One region of the Brevibacillus ruminantium genome, then DNA from elsewhere that is predicted to be linked to it. Evidence: riboswitches for the same ligand, from Rfam matches in the RefSeq annotation. Region 1 holds a riboswitch; each other region holds the start of a gene.

The links. A riboswitch is a leader RNA that binds a small molecule or an ion and turns the genes downstream of it on or off. The one in region 1 is predicted to bind S-adenosylmethionine.
Region 2: it holds a riboswitch for S-adenosylmethionine, as region 1 does, so the genes downstream of both, NDK47_RS02885 (homocysteine synthase) here and metK (methionine adenosyltransferase) in region 1, are expected to answer to the same signal.
Region 3: it holds a riboswitch for S-adenosylmethionine, as region 1 does, so the genes downstream of both, NDK47_RS02975 (methionine ABC transporter ATP-binding protein) here and metK (methionine adenosyltransferase) in region 1, are expected to answer to the same signal.

The regions. Positions count from the first base shown of each region.
Region 1 is NZ_CP098755.1:5,087,741-5,089,941, forward strand. Features, by position in the region: gene metK (methionine adenosyltransferase) at 1-1,113, opposite strand, end outside; SAM riboswitch class I at 1,238-1,339, opposite strand; gene NDK47_RS25075 (hypothetical protein) at 1,393-1,863, opposite strand; gene NDK47_RS25080 (S8 family peptidase) at 1,890-2,201, opposite strand, start outside.
Region 2 is NZ_CP098755.1:552,630-554,830, forward strand. Features, by position in the region: gene NDK47_RS02885 (homocysteine synthase) at 1-1,075, opposite strand, end outside; SAM riboswitch class I at 1,154-1,261, opposite strand; gene NDK47_RS02890 (hypothetical protein) at 1,417-1,587, shown strand; gene NDK47_RS02895 (cytochrome ubiquinol oxidase subunit I) at 1,781-2,201, shown strand, end outside.
Region 3 is NZ_CP098755.1:570,509-572,709, forward strand. Features, by position in the region: gene NDK47_RS02970 (Ger(x)C family spore germination protein) at 1-753, shown strand, start outside; SAM riboswitch class I at 845-962, shown strand; gene NDK47_RS02975 (methionine ABC transporter ATP-binding protein) at 1,046-2,059, shown strand; gene NDK47_RS02980 (methionine ABC transporter permease) at 2,063-2,201, shown strand, end outside.

The sequences.
Region 1 (2,201 bases):
CGCTGTTTGCTTGTAGATCGGACGACGCAGGTCGAGTTGCTTGATGATCCCTGCAGGACGAAGATCAAAATGTTTGCGGATCAAAGTGACCAAATGCTCTTCGGAAACTGTACCAGTACCAAACGTATCCACGCTGATCGATACAGGCTGGGCTACACCAATCGCGTAAGCCACTTGCACTTCACACTTGTCGGCCAGGCCTGCAGCTACGATATTTTTCGCAACGTAGCGAGCTGCGTAAGCACCAGAGCGGTCCACTTTGGTCGGATCCTTGCCAGAAAATGCTCCGCCACCGTGACGGGCATAACCGCCATAGGTATCGACAATGATCTTACGGCCAGTCAAGCCGGCGTCTCCCTGAGGACCACCGATTACGAAACGGCCGGTCGGGTTGATGAAGTATTTGGTTTCTGCATCCAGCAGTTCCGTTGGCACAACAGGCTTAATGACATGTTCGGTCAGGTCTGCTTTGATCTGTTCCAGCGTCACTTCAGGCGCATGCTGGGTCGAGATGACAATCGTATCAATGCGGACAGGCTTGTCCCCATCGTATTCTACCGTCACTTGTGTTTTTCCGTCTGGGCGCAGATAGCTCAGCATGCCATTTTTACGCACTTCTGTCAAACGGCGAGCCAGCTGGTGAGCCATGCTGATCGGCAAAGGCATCAGTTCAGGTGTCTCGTTGCAAGCAAATCCAAACATCAGACCCTGGTCTCCGGCACCAATTGCTTCAATTTGTTCGTCTGTCATTTTGCCTTCACGCGCTTCCAGTGCTTGGTCTACCCCTAGGGCAATATCAGCCGATTGCTCTCCAATGGCAGTCAACACACCGCAAGTCTCAGCGTCAAAGCCAAACTTCGCGCGGTCATATCCAATTTCACGAATCGTCTCGCGCACCAGCTTTTGAATGTCCACATACGTATTCGTGGTAATTTCACCGGCCACAAGTACCAGACCAGTCGTTACAGAAGTTTCGCATGCGACACGCGCATTTGGATCCTTGGACAGAATCGCGTCCAAGATCGAATCAGAAATCTGGTCACAAATTTTATCCGGGTGACCTTCTGTGACGGATTCAGAAGTGAACAGACGACGACCTTTTTGCAAAGCCATGTGTATACCTCCTTTGACCTCATACAAATAGTGTGGGTGCCGAAACAGGTTATTATGAAGGCACAAGCAAAAAAACCTTTTCCTGTATGAGAGGAAAAGGTGCTTGGTGTTTGCGTTCCCTACCCTCTTATCGGCCAGAACAGGGTTTCTGTCCTGCTGGTTAGCACCGCTCGAGTCGGTTGCCGGGCTTCATAGGGCCAGTCCCTCCGCCTGCTCTGGATAAGAGTATCCATTACGGTTTATAGAATAATCGTTTTTACCCTTGGTGTCAATAAGGGCTTATCGCAATTCGTATTTGCCGCGCACCATAATGTGCGAAACCCCGTCATACCCGGCCTGCAAGCGCAAACCGCGATTGTCCGAGCGCGCTATCAGGAGCAGGTGATTGGTCTGTACTTTTGCTCCCCCGCTCAAATCGACACCTTCTGTGATGTCCGTCAGGCCATCCCCTTTGTCTCCGGCTACTGCTTGTACTTTCCCCGTACGAACGATAAACTCAGTCCCCTCAAAGCCATACAGCGTCTGACCGGGATACAGCTCGACGACGGTCAAGCCGGTGGAGACACTCGCCCCGCCTCCACCACCGCCGCCAAGCGCTTGTTGAATACGCTGGTCTACATAGCTTTTGGTCACGACCGGATCATCGACAGAACCGGGTACACCAGAGACGCCGTCTGCCATCGCTTGCGAGGCAAAGACCGCTGTTCCTATAATCGCTACGGCAAGGATTCCCTTGGTTGTTTTTTTCATCTTCTGCCCTCTCCTTTTCCATCGGGTTATAAGTTATAGGCTTTGGCCAGCAGGACGACGACCTCGGCCCGCGTAGCTCTGCCCTGCGGTTTAAATATTTGTCCGTATCCACTGATCCACTTTTTCGCTACCAGCGCTTCGACTGCCGGGGATGCCCAATGGCTGGTCGGCAAATCGGCAAAAGATGAGGTGCTGCGTTTGTAAAGCAACAGATCATTGGCTCTAGCCACCATCAGCGCCATTTCTGCCCGCGTAATCGACTGGTCAGGCGAAATGGTACCGTTGGGGTAGCCCTGAATAATCCCAAGCTTGTGGGCGGTCAACAGGTTTCCGTAGGC
Region 2 (2,201 bases), 1.1 Mb from region 1:
TCAGCCTCTTCCCTTCCTCGACTCCCCCGCGGATGCCAAAGGTGAGGATGGCTCCCGCCCCTTTCGGCAGGTACTTTTGCGCCAGTTCATAATACGGGCTGCTTTCCAGTCCAGGATAGTTGACCCACTCGACGGCTTCATGCTGCTCCAGATAACGGGCGACGGCCAGCGTGTTTTCGCTGTGGCGCTCGATCCGCAGATGAAGGGTCTCCAGCCCCTGCAAGAACAAGAAGGAGTTGAACGGAGCAACTGCCGCCCCGATATCCCGCTGAAGCTGCACACGCGCCTTGATGATGTAGGCCAGCGGGCCGACTGCTTCCGTAAAGACAACGCCGTGATAGCTCGGGTCTGGCGTAGTCAGTCCGGGGAATTTGCCGTTGTTCCAGTCAAATTTGCCGGAGTCGACGATAATGCCGCCAATTGCCGTGCCATGGCCGCCGATAAATTTGGTGGTGGAGTGAACTACGATGTCAGCGCCATGCTCAAAGGGACGGCAGAGCAGAGGGGTAGCGAACGTATTGTCGACGATCAGCGGAATGCCATTTTCATGAGCGATAGCCGCAATCGCTTCCAGATCAACCACATCAATTCGCGGATTCCCGATGGTTTCCGTGAACACCGCTTTTGTTTTGTCATTGATCGCAGCGCGGAAATTCTCTGGATTGGAGGGATCGACGAAATGAACCTTGATGCCCAGTTTCCCCAGCGTATGAGCAAATAGATTATAAGTGCCGCCATACAAATGGCTGGAAGAAACGATCTCGTCTCCGGCACCCGCAATGTTCAGGATCGAGAAAGTGATGGCCGCCTGGCCCGATGAAGTTGCCAGGGCTCCGACACCGCCCTCAAGCTGCGCGACGCGCTGTTCAAACACATCCTGTGTCGGGTTCATGATGCGGGAGTAGATATTGCCCAGCTCTTTGAGGGCAAACAGGTTGGCAGCATGCTCCGTATCGCGGAACACATAAGAGGTGGTTTGGTAGATGGGGACGGCTCGGGAACCCGTCACAGGGTCAACATACTGTCCTCCGTGCAGGGCAATGGTTTCCGGCTTCCACTGTTTTTGTTCTGACATGGCTATCTCTTCCTCTCATCCATTTTATAAAAAAACAAAGCCTTCTCCTGAGAGGGAAGGCTTCGGTCATACCGCGCGGTTTCATCTCTCAGAATCAATGATTCTGCAGGATTTGGCACCAAGCGTATCAAAAACGCAGGTTGCCGGGTTTCATTGGGCCTGTCCCTCCACCACTCTTGATGAAATGTTTGAAATTTTCGTATAGCGTTTCTTATCTGCTATTATAATAGGACGATCGCCCGAGGTCAATCAAATTTCCGACTAAGCTGAGGGGAATTTCAGTGATTTTCTGTCTGTGCGTTTTCTACAGGCGCATTGTTTATGAAAGGAAGAGATCGCTTATGGAAAATGAGTGTTTTGTGGGATGGGGCACCTTGGCCTTGATTAACGCAGGCTTGGCCCAAGGGAAGAACCGCAGCGGGCTGAATTGGTTTTTTCTGTCGCTGTTTCTCGGACCGATCGCTACGCTGATCATCGTCGTCTGGGACAAACTTCCGGAAGCAAAAGAATAGAGGATAAGGGCTTACGGAAACTGCCCGGTAGGAACTTCTGCCTTATTTCCGTAACCAATTTGACCTGATTCCGTAACCAATTCGTCCTTCGTTGTTCACAGCCAGCAGCCGGAATCAGCCATATAATAAAAGTGATTGTGATCACATTCACATAAGCACTGTGAGAAGGTTGTTTTCGGGAGGGGAGACAACGATGGAACTGGATAATACCATGCTTGCACGCATTTTGACGTCGCTGACGCTGGGATTTCACATCATCTTCGCGGCATTGGGCGTCGGTATTCCGATTATCATTTCGATTGCCGAGTGGCTGGGAATCCGCAAAAAGGACCCGATGTATACACTGATGGCCCGCCGCTGGGTAAAAGGCTTTACCGTTACCGTTGCGGTCGGTGTCGTGACCGGTACATGTATCGGTCTGCAGCTCAGCTTACTGTGGCCAAGCTTTATGAAGGTAGCCGGTGAGGCCATTGCCCTGCCTCTGTTTTTGGAGACGTTTGCTTTTTTCTTTGAAGCGATTTTCCTGGGGATCTATCTCTATACCTGGGATCGGTTTAAAAATCCGTATATTCACTGGCTGTTCTCGATACCGGTTGTCATCGGTTCGACGGCTT
Region 3 (2,201 bases), 1.1 Mb from region 1:
TTTGATGGATTGACGAAGGATTTGCTCTCGACCAGGTTCGAAGCGAAAGGGAACGTCGGCATGTACCTCTATCGGATGATTGAGCACAACGTCGAGCAGGATAAAATTCCATCCCCGACACTGCATGAATTCATACGCACTTATTTTGGCGAGGGCATTGATCCATACCTTCCCCTTCTTGAGAAAAAGGGAAAAAACGTGGGGATTAAAGGAGTGGCCTTGTTTCGCGATGATAAGTACGTCGATTGGGTACCGCCGAAGGAAGCCTTTTTTATTAAACTGGTACATGAAAACTATCGAACGGCCACCTATGAGATGAGAACATCGCGGAAGCGCTTGGAGCTTGAGCCAAACTCCGGTGGAGACAAAGAAACGGATTTTCGGCTGGTATTTGACACCATCAGCAGCAAGGCAAGCATCAAGGTTGTCAGCCAGAAACCACTGATATTTGACGTCAAAATCAAATTGAAGGCCCGCATTCTGGAGATGTCGGAACCAGTAAAGCTGGAGAATCCGAAAATGACAAAGCAACTCGACAAGGTCCTTTCAGAAAATCTGAAACAAGAGCTGGAGAAGGTCGTTCGGAAGATCCAAAAAATGGGTGTGGACCCGTTTGGTTTTGGGGAAAGGTACCGGTCTCAAGTGCGGGGAGCGGGAAAGCTTTCACATGAAGAATTGCAAAAACGTTTTCAAGAGGCGGAGTTCCGCTTTCACGTAGATGCCGAGGTCATCCGCAATGGAGTCATGGATTAAATTCTCATTGACTTTTTATTTCGCGATAGCATATAATCCAATTTGTATCAAGACGGTACATTTCTATTAATTGAATCTAACGTAGATATTCTTCTTATCCAGAGAGGCGGAGGGAAAGGCCCTATGAAGCCCGGCAACCGGCTCATCGATCATTCGATGGGTGGCGCGGTGCCAATTCCTACAAGATGTAGATCTTGTACAGATGAGAAGGGTGGATGCGATCGTATATTACGGTGCAGCCCCTTTTTCGTATAGGAAAAAGGGGTTTTTATTTTATACGGGAGGTGAGCGGATGATACAGTTGCATGATCTGAAAAAAGACTACGTGGTCAACGGAAAGGCGATACCTGCTTTGCGAGGGATCGACCTTACGATCAAAAAGGGAGAAATATACGGGGTCATTGGACACTCCGGGGCGGGAAAAAGCACACTGATCCGCTGTATCAATCTGCTGGAGCGCCCGACATCAGGCAGAGTGATCGTCGATGGAGTCGATCTGACGAAACTGGACGAGGGCAAGCTTCAGGAGCAGCGCAGACATATTGGGATGATTTTCCAGCATTTTAACCTCCTGTCGTCCGCGACCGTAGCGGAGAATGTGGCTTTTCCGTTAAAACTGGCGAAGCGGCCCAAAAACCAAATTGATAAGAAGGTTAAGGAAATGCTGGAGCTGGTGGGGCTCAGTGAGCATCGGGACAAGTATCCGTCACAATTGTCGGGTGGGCAGAAACAGCGCGTTGGCATCGCCCGTGCACTGGCGAGTGACCCCAAAGTGCTGCTCTGCGACGAGGCGACCTCAGCTCTCGACCCGCAGACAACCAACTCTATTCTCGCTCTCTTGCTCGATATCAACCGAAAACTGGGACTGACCATCGTGCTGATCACCCACGAGATGCATGTGATCCGCTCCATCTGTGATCGGGTAGGTGTGATTGACGGCGGACATATCGTCGAAACCGGCGAGGTTCTGGAAGTGTTCCTGAAGCCGCAGCATCCGACGACACAGGAGTTTGTCGAGCAGGTAGCGGACTCCAGTGAATTGCGTAAAGTCGTTTCCCTGGAAAAAGCGTCGGGCGAACGGATGATTCTTCGCGTGACCTTCCTGGGCGAGCAAACCTACCAGCCGATCCTTTTTGAAACGATGCAGGAGACAGGGACGGTATTCAGCATCCTGCAGGGGACCATCTCACGGATGAAAGACACCCCATACGGTCAGCTCGTGGTCGAGTTGGGCGGGAATTCGGGCCAAAACAACAAAGCGATCGAGACACTGCGACAGCGCGGGCTGGAAGTGGAGGTGATATAGGGCATGTCGTTTACAAATGTGGATTGGACAGAAATATGGAAGGGCTCAATTGACACACTGACCATGCTCGGGTTCTCTACCTTGTTCACGGTCATTATCGGACTTCCGCTGGGAATCCTGCTATTCCTGACGTCCAAAGGAC